Regions from separate parts of the Peribacillus sp. NPDC076916 genome, predicted to be linked through region 2. Evidence: riboswitches for the same ligand, from Rfam matches in the RefSeq annotation. Region 2 holds a riboswitch; each other region holds the start of a gene.
The links. Region 2 has a riboswitch for thiamine pyrophosphate ahead of tenA (thiaminase II). Riboswitches for the same ligand answer to the same signal wherever they lie in the genome.
Positions count from the first base shown of each region.

Region 1: it holds a riboswitch for thiamine pyrophosphate, as region 2 does, so the genes downstream of both, tenA (thiaminase II) here and tenA (thiaminase II) in region 2, are expected to answer to the same signal.
Region 3: it holds a riboswitch for thiamine pyrophosphate, as region 2 does, so the genes downstream of both, thiC (phosphomethylpyrimidine synthase ThiC) here and tenA (thiaminase II) in region 2, are expected to answer to the same signal.

Region 1 is NZ_JBNNIU010000001.1:378,092-381,373, forward strand. It holds gene ACQKFG_RS01900 (aspartyl-phosphate phosphatase Spo0E family protein) at 1-146, opposite strand, end outside; gene ACQKFG_RS01905 (Fur-regulated basic protein FbpA) at 400-588, opposite strand; SAM riboswitch class I at 765-869, opposite strand; TPP riboswitch at 1,027-1,132, shown strand; gene tenA (thiaminase II) at 1,223-1,912, shown strand; gene thiW (energy coupling factor transporter S component ThiW) at 1,916-2,437, shown strand; gene thiD (bifunctional hydroxymethylpyrimidine kinase/phosphomethylpyrimidine kinase) at 2,406-3,212, shown strand; gene thiM (hydroxyethylthiazole kinase) at 3,209-3,282, shown strand, end outside.
Region 2 is NZ_JBNNIU010000007.1:81,531-84,812, reverse strand. It holds gene ACQKFG_RS19520 (AMP-binding protein) at 1-840, shown strand, start outside; gene ACQKFG_RS19515 (SDR family NAD(P)-dependent oxidoreductase) at 892-1,638, shown strand; TPP riboswitch at 1,777-1,905, shown strand; gene tenA (thiaminase II) at 2,040-2,723, shown strand; gene ACQKFG_RS19505 (ECF transporter S component) at 2,738-3,282, shown strand, end outside.
Region 3 is NZ_JBNNIU010000001.1:943,405-946,686, forward strand. It holds gene thiC (phosphomethylpyrimidine synthase ThiC) at 1-1,728, opposite strand, end outside; TPP riboswitch at 1,864-1,978, opposite strand; gene ACQKFG_RS04680 (HAD family hydrolase) at 2,094-2,882, opposite strand; gene ACQKFG_RS04685 (histidine phosphatase family protein) at 3,052-3,282, opposite strand, start outside.

The DNA of each region.
Region 1 (3,282 bases), on a different contig from region 2:
TTACTTGTTAACGCATTTAATAGCGTATCCAATTCTTGACTTGCTTGAACAGTTAGCAGACTTGATAAGCCGTAAATTGCTGCCAAGTTGATCATTTCTTTTCTTTTCTCTTCTATTTTTTCTATAGTTACCTTACGGCAAGGCATTATATAGCCACCTCCCATTTATTCAATTTTTTTACACTTTCATCATAATGAATCTACTAGTTAAAATCAACTATTTTTCAGAAATTAAATGTGTTATTTTAAAGGTTAAATGTGACAAAATGACTATTTTTTCTGTAATTATGTATATTTTGTGTCATTTTCTATTAAACGCAAAAAAGCATCCACTAGTGTAGACTGTGAATGCTTACATCATATCTCTTATCCAAGAACCCAAACTATAGTCCATCGTTTACTATGTCATCCATTCAGAAGGTGACTCGGTATTTGGTTTATTTATAACAATCTTATATTCATCTTCAAGTACTTTTAATGGGGCATCATAAAGGTGCCTTTCATCAGAGGTTTTGTATACTCCATTGGCCAATAACTCTTCAATAAGCTTTGCCTTCCTCTGTTCGATCCTCTTAAATAATTCTGCCATGTAAATGGCTCCTTTCCTAGTCATCCTAGAGCCTGCTTCTAGTTAGCTAATCTTTATCAACTTGTTTTATTTTCACCAAATTATATATACCTTTTCTATTATGTCACTAAACGTTATTTCCCAAAAATAAAAGCCCCTTCTAATTCAAGAAGAGGCTGACAGTGTCCGTACGGCTCTTCTTATCTTCCAAGCATATGCTTGTTGGATTTAGCACAGTTCCCAAAACGGGTCCGCTGCCGAGGTTTCTTTGGGCCAAGTCCCTCCACCTCTCTGGATAAGAAATCGATATATAAATGATGTAGACATGATTTTATCCTAATAACCATCAAAAGTCAATTACCTGGTTCTCCCTTTTTTCCTGGACATAAAATGGTCCCTCTTTAAATGCGGGTTGCATTTTCTTGTCTTTCTGATATGATGTCAGTAATTACATACAATTCACACCACTAGGGGAGTCTTTTTTTAAGACTGAGATGGAATTAGTTCCGGACCCTTTGAACCTGAACCGGCTCATACCGGCGGAGGGAAGTGGATGATATCGTCCATTTTCAGACTATATCCATCTACCCCGTTCCGTATTCAGGAACGGGGTTTTTTCATTAACAAAGGGATCCATTCTAAAGGAGGATGAACAATGGAGAATGTTAAATTAGAAACATTCAGTGATAGACTACATGCACGGTCAAAAGAGATTTGGAAAAGGAACCATTCACATCCCTTCGTCCAGGCAATTGGAAATGGTACGCTTCCTGAAAAGAAATTTGCCTATTACCTGAAGCAGGACTATATCTATCTCATGGATTATTCCAAGCTCTTTGCTTTAGGTGTAATCAAAGCTCATAACATCGAAACCATGGCAAAGTTTGCGAGTATTTTAAATGAAACCCTTCAAGTGGAAATGGATATTCATCGGCATTATGCTTCCGAATTCGGGATCACTTCCAAGGAATTGGAAGATACAGAACCTACTCCAACGACTCTAGCCTATACAGGCTACATGCTAAATGCAGCTCAGCATGGGACTTTGGCAGACTTGATCGCCTGTCTCCTGCCCTGCGCTTGGGATTATTATGAAATCGGTTTGCTACTAAAAGAACAAAATGGAGCATCATTGGAAAACAATCGCTACGCAGATTGGATAAGGTCCTATTCATCTCCTGAATTCGGGGAAGCACACAAATGGCTGATCGCTTTGTTGGAAGAATTGACGGAAGGCATGCCAGAAAAGGAACTTCTTAGATTAGAAAAGCACTTTTTGGTTACATCCCGATATGAATATTTATTCTGGGATATGGTTCATAATGAGCAAGTTTGGCCGCTGTAGATGATGAATCCTGTCAAGAAACTGACGTTGACTGCCATGATTACGGCTATTACGACGCTGACCAGTTCATTTATTTTCATTCCTGCAGGATTTGCAAAGGTCTTTCCTATTCAGCATCTGGCAAATGTCCTGACGGCCGTTCTATTGGGGCCAGCTTATGCAGTGACACAAGCTTTTTTAGTTTCCATCATTAGAAACATGTCTGGTACCGGTTCAATTTTCGCCTTTCCCGGTAGCATGATCGGTGCACTTTTGGCCGCAATCCTTTATCGAAAAACACAAAGCTTAAAATTCGCTTGTTTAGGGGAAGTGATCGGGACCGGCATTATCGGTTCCCTAGCCTGTTATCCACTTGCCCTCCTCCTATTGGGAGAAAAAGCTGCTCTTTTTGGTTTTTTACCGGCTTTTATGCTCAGTTCATTCGCTGGTGCGATTTTAGCTTTTATATTACTTAAAATACTTCTAAAAAATACTTATATGAAGGGGTTTTTTTATGAAAACAGCATTAACCATCGCAGGCTCTGATTCAGGGGGCGGGGCTGGAATCCAAGCGGATTTAAAAACATTTTCTGCACATGGTGTCTTTGGCATGTCTGCCATCACAGCCGTAACCGCACAAAATACAATGGAAGTCCGTTCAGTACAGCCAATTGAAACAGCTATCATATCAGATCAAATTGCAGCTATCTTTGAAGATATTACTGTCGACGCAGTAAAAATAGGCATGCTTGGATCAAAAGAAATCGTGGAAACTGTCGCTGCGTCCCTTAAAACCTTCTTGCCTGCCATCGTTATCCTTGACCCTGTCATGATTTCCAAAAGCGGTCATCATTTGCTCGACGATAAGGCTGTCTCTGCCTTAAAAATGAATTTGCTTCCGCTTGCAACACTTGTAACCCCTAATGTACCGGAAGCGGAAGTACTTACTGGCTTGTCGATTCGAACGGAACAAGATTTCTACAAAGCATGCATTTCAATACAAGAAATGGGTCCCAAAGCCGTTTTACTTAAAGGAGGCCATGCAGCTGGAAATCCAAATGATCTTTTTTATGATGGGACTGACTTCCAATGGATCGAGGGGGAGCGCATTCATACTAAGAACACTCATGGCACGGGCTGTACCCTATCATCCGCCATTACATCAAACCTGGCAAATGGGCTGCCATTGCAAGAGTCGATAGAAAAGGCCAAGACCTATATTTCTGAAGCGATACGCAATAGCTTTTCAATCGGTAAAGGTCATGGACCTGTCCATCATTTTCATTCATTTTCAAAAAAAGAACGGAGTGAATTAATATGAAGGTTTCTGCAGCCGATTTATTCGTGAAGGTAAAAGAAAGAAAACCACTCATTCACCAAATCACCAACTT
Region 2 (3,282 bases):
AATCCGAGAGAGTTTATTGAATGGGTAGAGAGGGAAAAGATAACGTTTACGGCCGGAGCTACTCCTTATCTGCAAGATACGGTCCAAATGGAGGGGATAGAAAGGTATGACCTTAATTCGCTACGAGTCTTCGTAGCTTTAGGTGCCCCGATTCCCAGGCATTTAGTAAAGGAAGCCATGGAAAAAGTCCCGTTCAAGATATTGTCAGGGTGGGGTCAAACGGAAGATGGCTTGGTAACCTTGACGAGACTTGAAGATCCAGAAGAAAAACTGACGAATACCGACGGAATTCCGTTTCCGGGAATGGAACTAAAGGTCGTAGATTTTGAAGGGAAGGTCTGTGCCCCGAATATAGAAGGCTCTTTATTAGTAAGGGGTCCGGCTCTTTTTGTCGGCTATTTTAAACGGATCGATGATACTTTAGCTGAATATAGTGACGGATGGTTCATTACCGGTGATCGAGCTTTCATTGATGAAGAAGGATATATTCGAATTTCTGGAAGAAACAAAGACATAATCATACGTGGCGGTGAAAATATTCCAGTCGCTTATGTAGAAAATGTATTGTATGAACACCCGGATATTTCTAGCGCTCAGGTTATTGCAGTTCCAGATTCCCGTCTTCAGGAAAAAGCATGTGCATGTATCAGCATGAAAACGGGGAAGAGCCCGATCACGATGGAATCCATGCAGGAATTTCTCTCGCAAAAGGGTTTGGCCAAACAATATTGGCCAGAATTTCTTGAAATTATGGATGACTTTCCTCGTACGGCAAGCGGGAAAATCCAGAAATTCCGGCTCCGGGAAATGATAAATGAAAAGTTAGTCGACAAGAAATAAGCAGTTTAAATAAATCCGTATTGACTAAATGGTGAAAGTGGAGGGAAATATATGAATAAAAGAATCGCATTTATTACCGGTGCCGGAAGCGGAATTGGCAGAGAGATTGCAAAAAAATTGGCTTCTCGCAATTTTAACATCATCGTGGCTGATATAAATCATAAAAATGCTGAGGAAACGGTTTCTTTAATCGAAAATTCGGGTTTTGGAGCCAGAGCCGTCCATTGTGATGTAACGAAATTAGAAAGTGTTAAAAAAGCCGTTGAAGAAACAGTGAATCATTATCATAAAATAGATATATTGGTTAATAATGCAGGCTGGGATAAGGTGGAACCTTTTTTAAAAAGTGATCCTATCACTTGGAAAAGGATTATCGATATTAATTTACTTGGCCAGATCCATACTTGCAAGGAAATTTTACCTCTCATGATTGAAAATGGTTACGGAAAGGTAGTAAATATTGCATCTGATGCAGCTAGAGTAGGATCAAGTGGAGAGGCAGTTTATTCGGCTGCTAAGGGAGGGGTGATTGCCTTCACAAAAACGATAGCAAGAGAAATGGCACGTCACAAACTCAACATCAATTGTATTGCGCCAGGTCCTGCAGATACGCCCCTATTTCAAGAAATAGGCTCATATAATGAAGGTATAGCAGGTGCCTTGGAAAAAGCGATTCCATTTCGCCGGCTAGCTCAACCAGAGGACATTGCCAGTGCTGTTGCCTATTTCGTTTCGGAAGATGCAGGGTATATTACGGGGCAAACTCTTTCCGTAAATGGTGGATTAACAATGGTTTAAAAATCAATATAGTTGGGTGGTTATGCAAGATTGAAAGGCTAGTAAACTTAAAGCATTAGGTTGAAAACTTTTTCTAATATGTTTGACAATTGGGTTTATCGTGTTAATATAAAGGCAAATGGAAATTAAATATACAATTTGTACCACTAGGGGTGCTTTAATGGTAAAAGTTTATTTTACCGCAGAAGCTGAGATTAAAGTATGACTTTAAGACCCTTAGAACCTGATCTGGTTTATACCAGCGTAGGGAAGTGGGGTCTGGAACGATACGATTCTGTATTTTTTCAAGCACAACCACTTTCTTTACGTTTAAGAAAGTGGTTTTTTGTTTGCAAAAAAAGGGGTGATAAAAGGTTTTTTCTGTAAGATTCATTGAAAAATACAAATTGGAGGTAAGGGACATGAAGTTTTCAGAGGAAATTCGTCGGGAAGTTGATCATATTTGGGAAGCTAGTTTTAATCACCCGTTTGTTGCAGGAATAGGAGATGGCACATTGCCATTGGAATGTTTTCGTTTTTATGTCATGCAAGATGCCTATTATTTATCTCATTTTGCCAGGGTTCAAGCTTTAGGGGCAGTCAAAGCTACAGATTTACATACAACAAGCAGGCTTGCCGGCCATGCACAAGGAACATATGAAGCGGAGTTGAAGCTTCATGAGAATTTTTCTGAGAGATTAGGCATCACAAAAGAAGAAAGGGACAATTTCAAACCCGCCCCGACTGCTTATGCTTATACTTCCCATATGTATCGTGCAGCTTATTCGGGACATTTAGGTGATGTTATTGCAGCCATCTTGCCGTGTTACTGGCTGTATTATGAAATAGGTGAAAAGCTGCAAGGTTGCATACCCGAAGAGCCGATTTATCAAGAATGGATAGCGGCGTACGGAGGAGAGTGGTTCCGCACTTTGGTGGAAGAACAAATTGCGAGGCTGGATGAGATTGCTGAAAAAGTAACGGACGAAGATAAGGAGAGAATGAAAGAGCATTTTATCCTGAGCAGCCAATATGAATATTCATTTTGGGAAATGGCTTATCGTTTAGAGAGATGGCCTGTGCACCAGGAAACACTGGAAGTATAAAGGAGAATGAAATAATGAAAAAAGGATTGAAATTAACGGATATATTAGTCACGATCGTGATTTCGGTAGCATTTGGAATCGTTTATATCCTTTGGGGTTCGATTTACTATTCCGTTAAACCATTAGGATTACATCTGGATCAACTTATTTATGGAATGTGGTTTATAGCTGGTCCCGTCGCCTTTTTAATTTTACGGAAACCGGGTGTGGCACTTTTGGCGGAGATTGCTGCAGCTTCCGGGGAATTCTTTCTAGGCTCTCCTTGGGGGCTGACCGTACTGTTATATGGGGTAGTCCAAGGTTTGTTCGCGGAACTGGTGTTCATGGCGTTCAAATATAAAAAATTCAATATGTCGGTGGCCGTTTTAGCTGCGGTAGCTTCATGCCTTGCATCCGTACTAATGGATTTTGTATATGGGGAAATTGGTGCGCTTTCCACTTGGAATCTATCTTTATTCATGATAGCGAGGTTTGTGGGTTCCATTTTCTTTGCAGGTGTGACTGCCTATTATCTAGTTAAAGTCCTGGAAGCGACAGGAGTAACTAATCTTGTTCGTCC
Region 3 (3,282 bases), on a different contig from region 2:
CCCTTCATCGATTACCGACTCAAAACCCAGACCCTTTTCCTTCGCCAGATCACGGATGTCCTGGGAGATTCTCATACTGCAGAATTTCGGGCCGCACATTGAACAGAAATGGGCTGTTTTGGCACCTTCAGCAGGTAGAGTTTCATCATGATATTCGACCGCCCTTTCAGGATCGAGGGAAAGATTGAATTGATCTCTCCAACGAAATTCGAATCTAGCCTTCGAAAGGGCATCATCCCGTTTTCTTGCATGCGGATGGCCTTTAGCAAGGTCAGCTGCGTGGGCCGCAATTTTATAAGTTATGACCCCTACCCGAACATCCTCTTTATTCGGAAGTCCCAAATGCTCCTTCGGTGTCACATAACAAAGCATGGCAGTTCCAAACCATCCAATCATGGCAGCACCAATCGCTGAAGTGATATGATCGTATCCAGGAGCTATATCCGTTGTCAATGGTCCCAGAGTATAGAATGGCGCTTCTTGACAGACTTCCAGCTGCTTATCCATATTTTCTTTAATCAAATGCATCGGTACGTGACCAGGGCCCTCCACCATGACTTGAACATCGTGCTTCCAAGCAATCTTCGTCAGTTCCCCAAGTGTTTCCAATTCAGCAAATTGTGCCTCATCGTTTGCATCTGCAATGGATCCAGGACGAAGGCCGTCACCTAATGAGAATGAGACATCATACGCCTTCATGATTTCACAAATCTCTTCAAAGTGAGTATAGAGGAAACTTTCTTGGTGGTGGGCCAAGCACCATTGTGCCATGATGGAGCCCCCTCGGGAAACGATTCCCGTAACTCGCTTGGCTGTCATGGGGATGTATCGCAAAAGGACACCAGCGTGTATGGTGAAGTAATCGACACCTTGCTCAGCCTGCTCGATTAATGTATCCCGGAAAACTTCCCAATTTAAATCCTCCGCGACTCCATTCACTTTTTCCAATGCTTGATATATCGGAACCGTCCCAACTGGCACAGGTGAATTTCTGATAATCCATTCCCGGGTCGTGTGAATATTCTTTCCGGTGGAAAGATCCATTATATTGTCTGCACCCCATCGTGTAGCCCAAGTCATTTTCTCCACTTCAGCTTCGATCGATGAACTGACAGCCGAATTCCCAATATTCGCATTTATTTTCACATGAAAATTACGTCCGATGATCATGGGCTCACTTTCAGGATGGTTAATATTTGCTGGAATGATAGCCCGCCCGCTAGCTACCTCTTCCCTTACAAACTCAGGGGCCACATTTTCCCTGATCGAAATGAACTCCATTTCTGGAGTGATGATACCTTTACGGGCATAATGGAGCTGGGTTACGTTTTGCCCTTTCACTGCACGCAATGGTTTTCTTTTCAATCCCGGAAAAACGTCGGCATTGGATTGTGACTCAACTTTTTTATACCCGTTATCTTCGGGCTTTATTTCACGGCCATCATACTCTTCAACATCTTCCCGTTCCAGAACCCAGCTTCGTCTAATCGGGGCCAGACCTTTACGAATATCAATGGGATAATCTGAATCCGTATAAAAACCGCTTGTGTCATAAACTCGTAAAGGCGGATTCTCTTCTTCGCCGAATGACCCTGTAGTCGGACTTAGCTTAATTTCACGCATAGGTACTTTAATATCGGGTCTAGATCCTTCAGCATACACTTTTTTACTCCCGGCAAAACTGGACATAATTGAAACGTTCATGTCATTTACAGAATTACTCATCATGATTTCATTTCTCCTTTTTAAGTTCATTTAAAAAGGACAAAATCCAATCCATTTCGCACGAAAAAGCCAGATCTCATATTTAAGACCCGGCTAACGTTAGTATGACTACAGAAATGACCAATTGAAATGTCATTGTTTAGTAGATTCTAACTTCCCCACGCTGGTATGAACCAGATCAGGTCCTGAGGGTTAAGAAGCTTAAGCGCTTCTCTCTCAGCCCAACTTTTATTGGACACCCCTAGTCTGAATAATTTAATTGATTACAGGGTAACTATATATCACCCTTTTCATTCTGTAAATAATTTGAAAGACCTAATATTTTCATTACAACTCTCCAAAATCTGTTATTTGGAGAGGGCCATTAATTAATTCCCCAAGCTCTCAAGAATTGGGTAAAGCTCCTCTAAATGCTTGATTTCATAGGTTGGAATCACTTCATTCCGTTCCTTATCATGGCGATTTATCCAAACTGACTTTATGCCTACCCGTGATGCTCCAAGGATATCGGTCATTAAATTATCTCCGACCATCAATACTTCATCCTTATCAAGCTCCATGATTTCCAAAGCATGCTCAAAAATGGAGGCATCTGGTTTACCTCGTCCAAAAGCGCCTGAAATCACGATTTGGTCGAAATAAGGAACCAGTTCAGGCGTAATTTCAAGTTTGGTATTTTGCAGTTCAGGAGACCCATTCGTAAGCAATAGCAATTTGTACTTCCCTTTTAATTCATCGAGAACACGGAAGGACTCTTCATAGATAAATGGCTTTTTGCGTCTCTCGGCCGGGAATCGTTCTGCCAGTTCAAGCCCAAATTCCGGATCATCGATCCCTAATGCCTTCAAACCTCTCGTCCACGCTTCTTTCCGATAAGCCGGTGCAATCCCGGCCATCTTCCGGAATTCATCATGATCATCCTGAAAGTTTCCCCATAATCCCTCAAATGGGTTGATTCCGATCATTTGAGTGAATGCATATGTATCGTAAGAAGAATAAAGCTCACGTGCTTCCTTTCGCACAGCCTCTTCAAACTCGTCTACATTCAGGTCATATTTCGCCTTAGCCACTTCGCATGTGGCCACAAAAGCCTCTTTTACACTTTTCTGATCCCAAAGTAATGTATCATCTAAATCAAAAAAAACTGCCTTCAGCAAAATGTCCACCCCTCTTTCCCTATTATTGAATTCGCAAAAATTACACTATTACAATAATAAACCACAACCAATAAAAAAAGAATAACTATTCGGCAAATGCCTTCCTCTTTCTTAAAATAAGCAAAAATGACCTTCCCTTCCTAATGGGAAACCTAATATATTCCCTTTATCATCTTTCAAATACATAAAGCTTTCCATTACTGGCAATCTTGAACTTTGGACCTGTGAACCCCCGTCGTATCAGCTCTTTCCTCATATATACCATGAGGGCGGCATGACTCACGATCAGAACATCCCTGTCCCCTTTTGCTAAGACCTCATCCAATACTTTATTGATCCTTTGCTCAGCGATCTTAATTTCCGCCCTTGTCTGCTTGTTGATTACCGAGCAGCAGCGGAT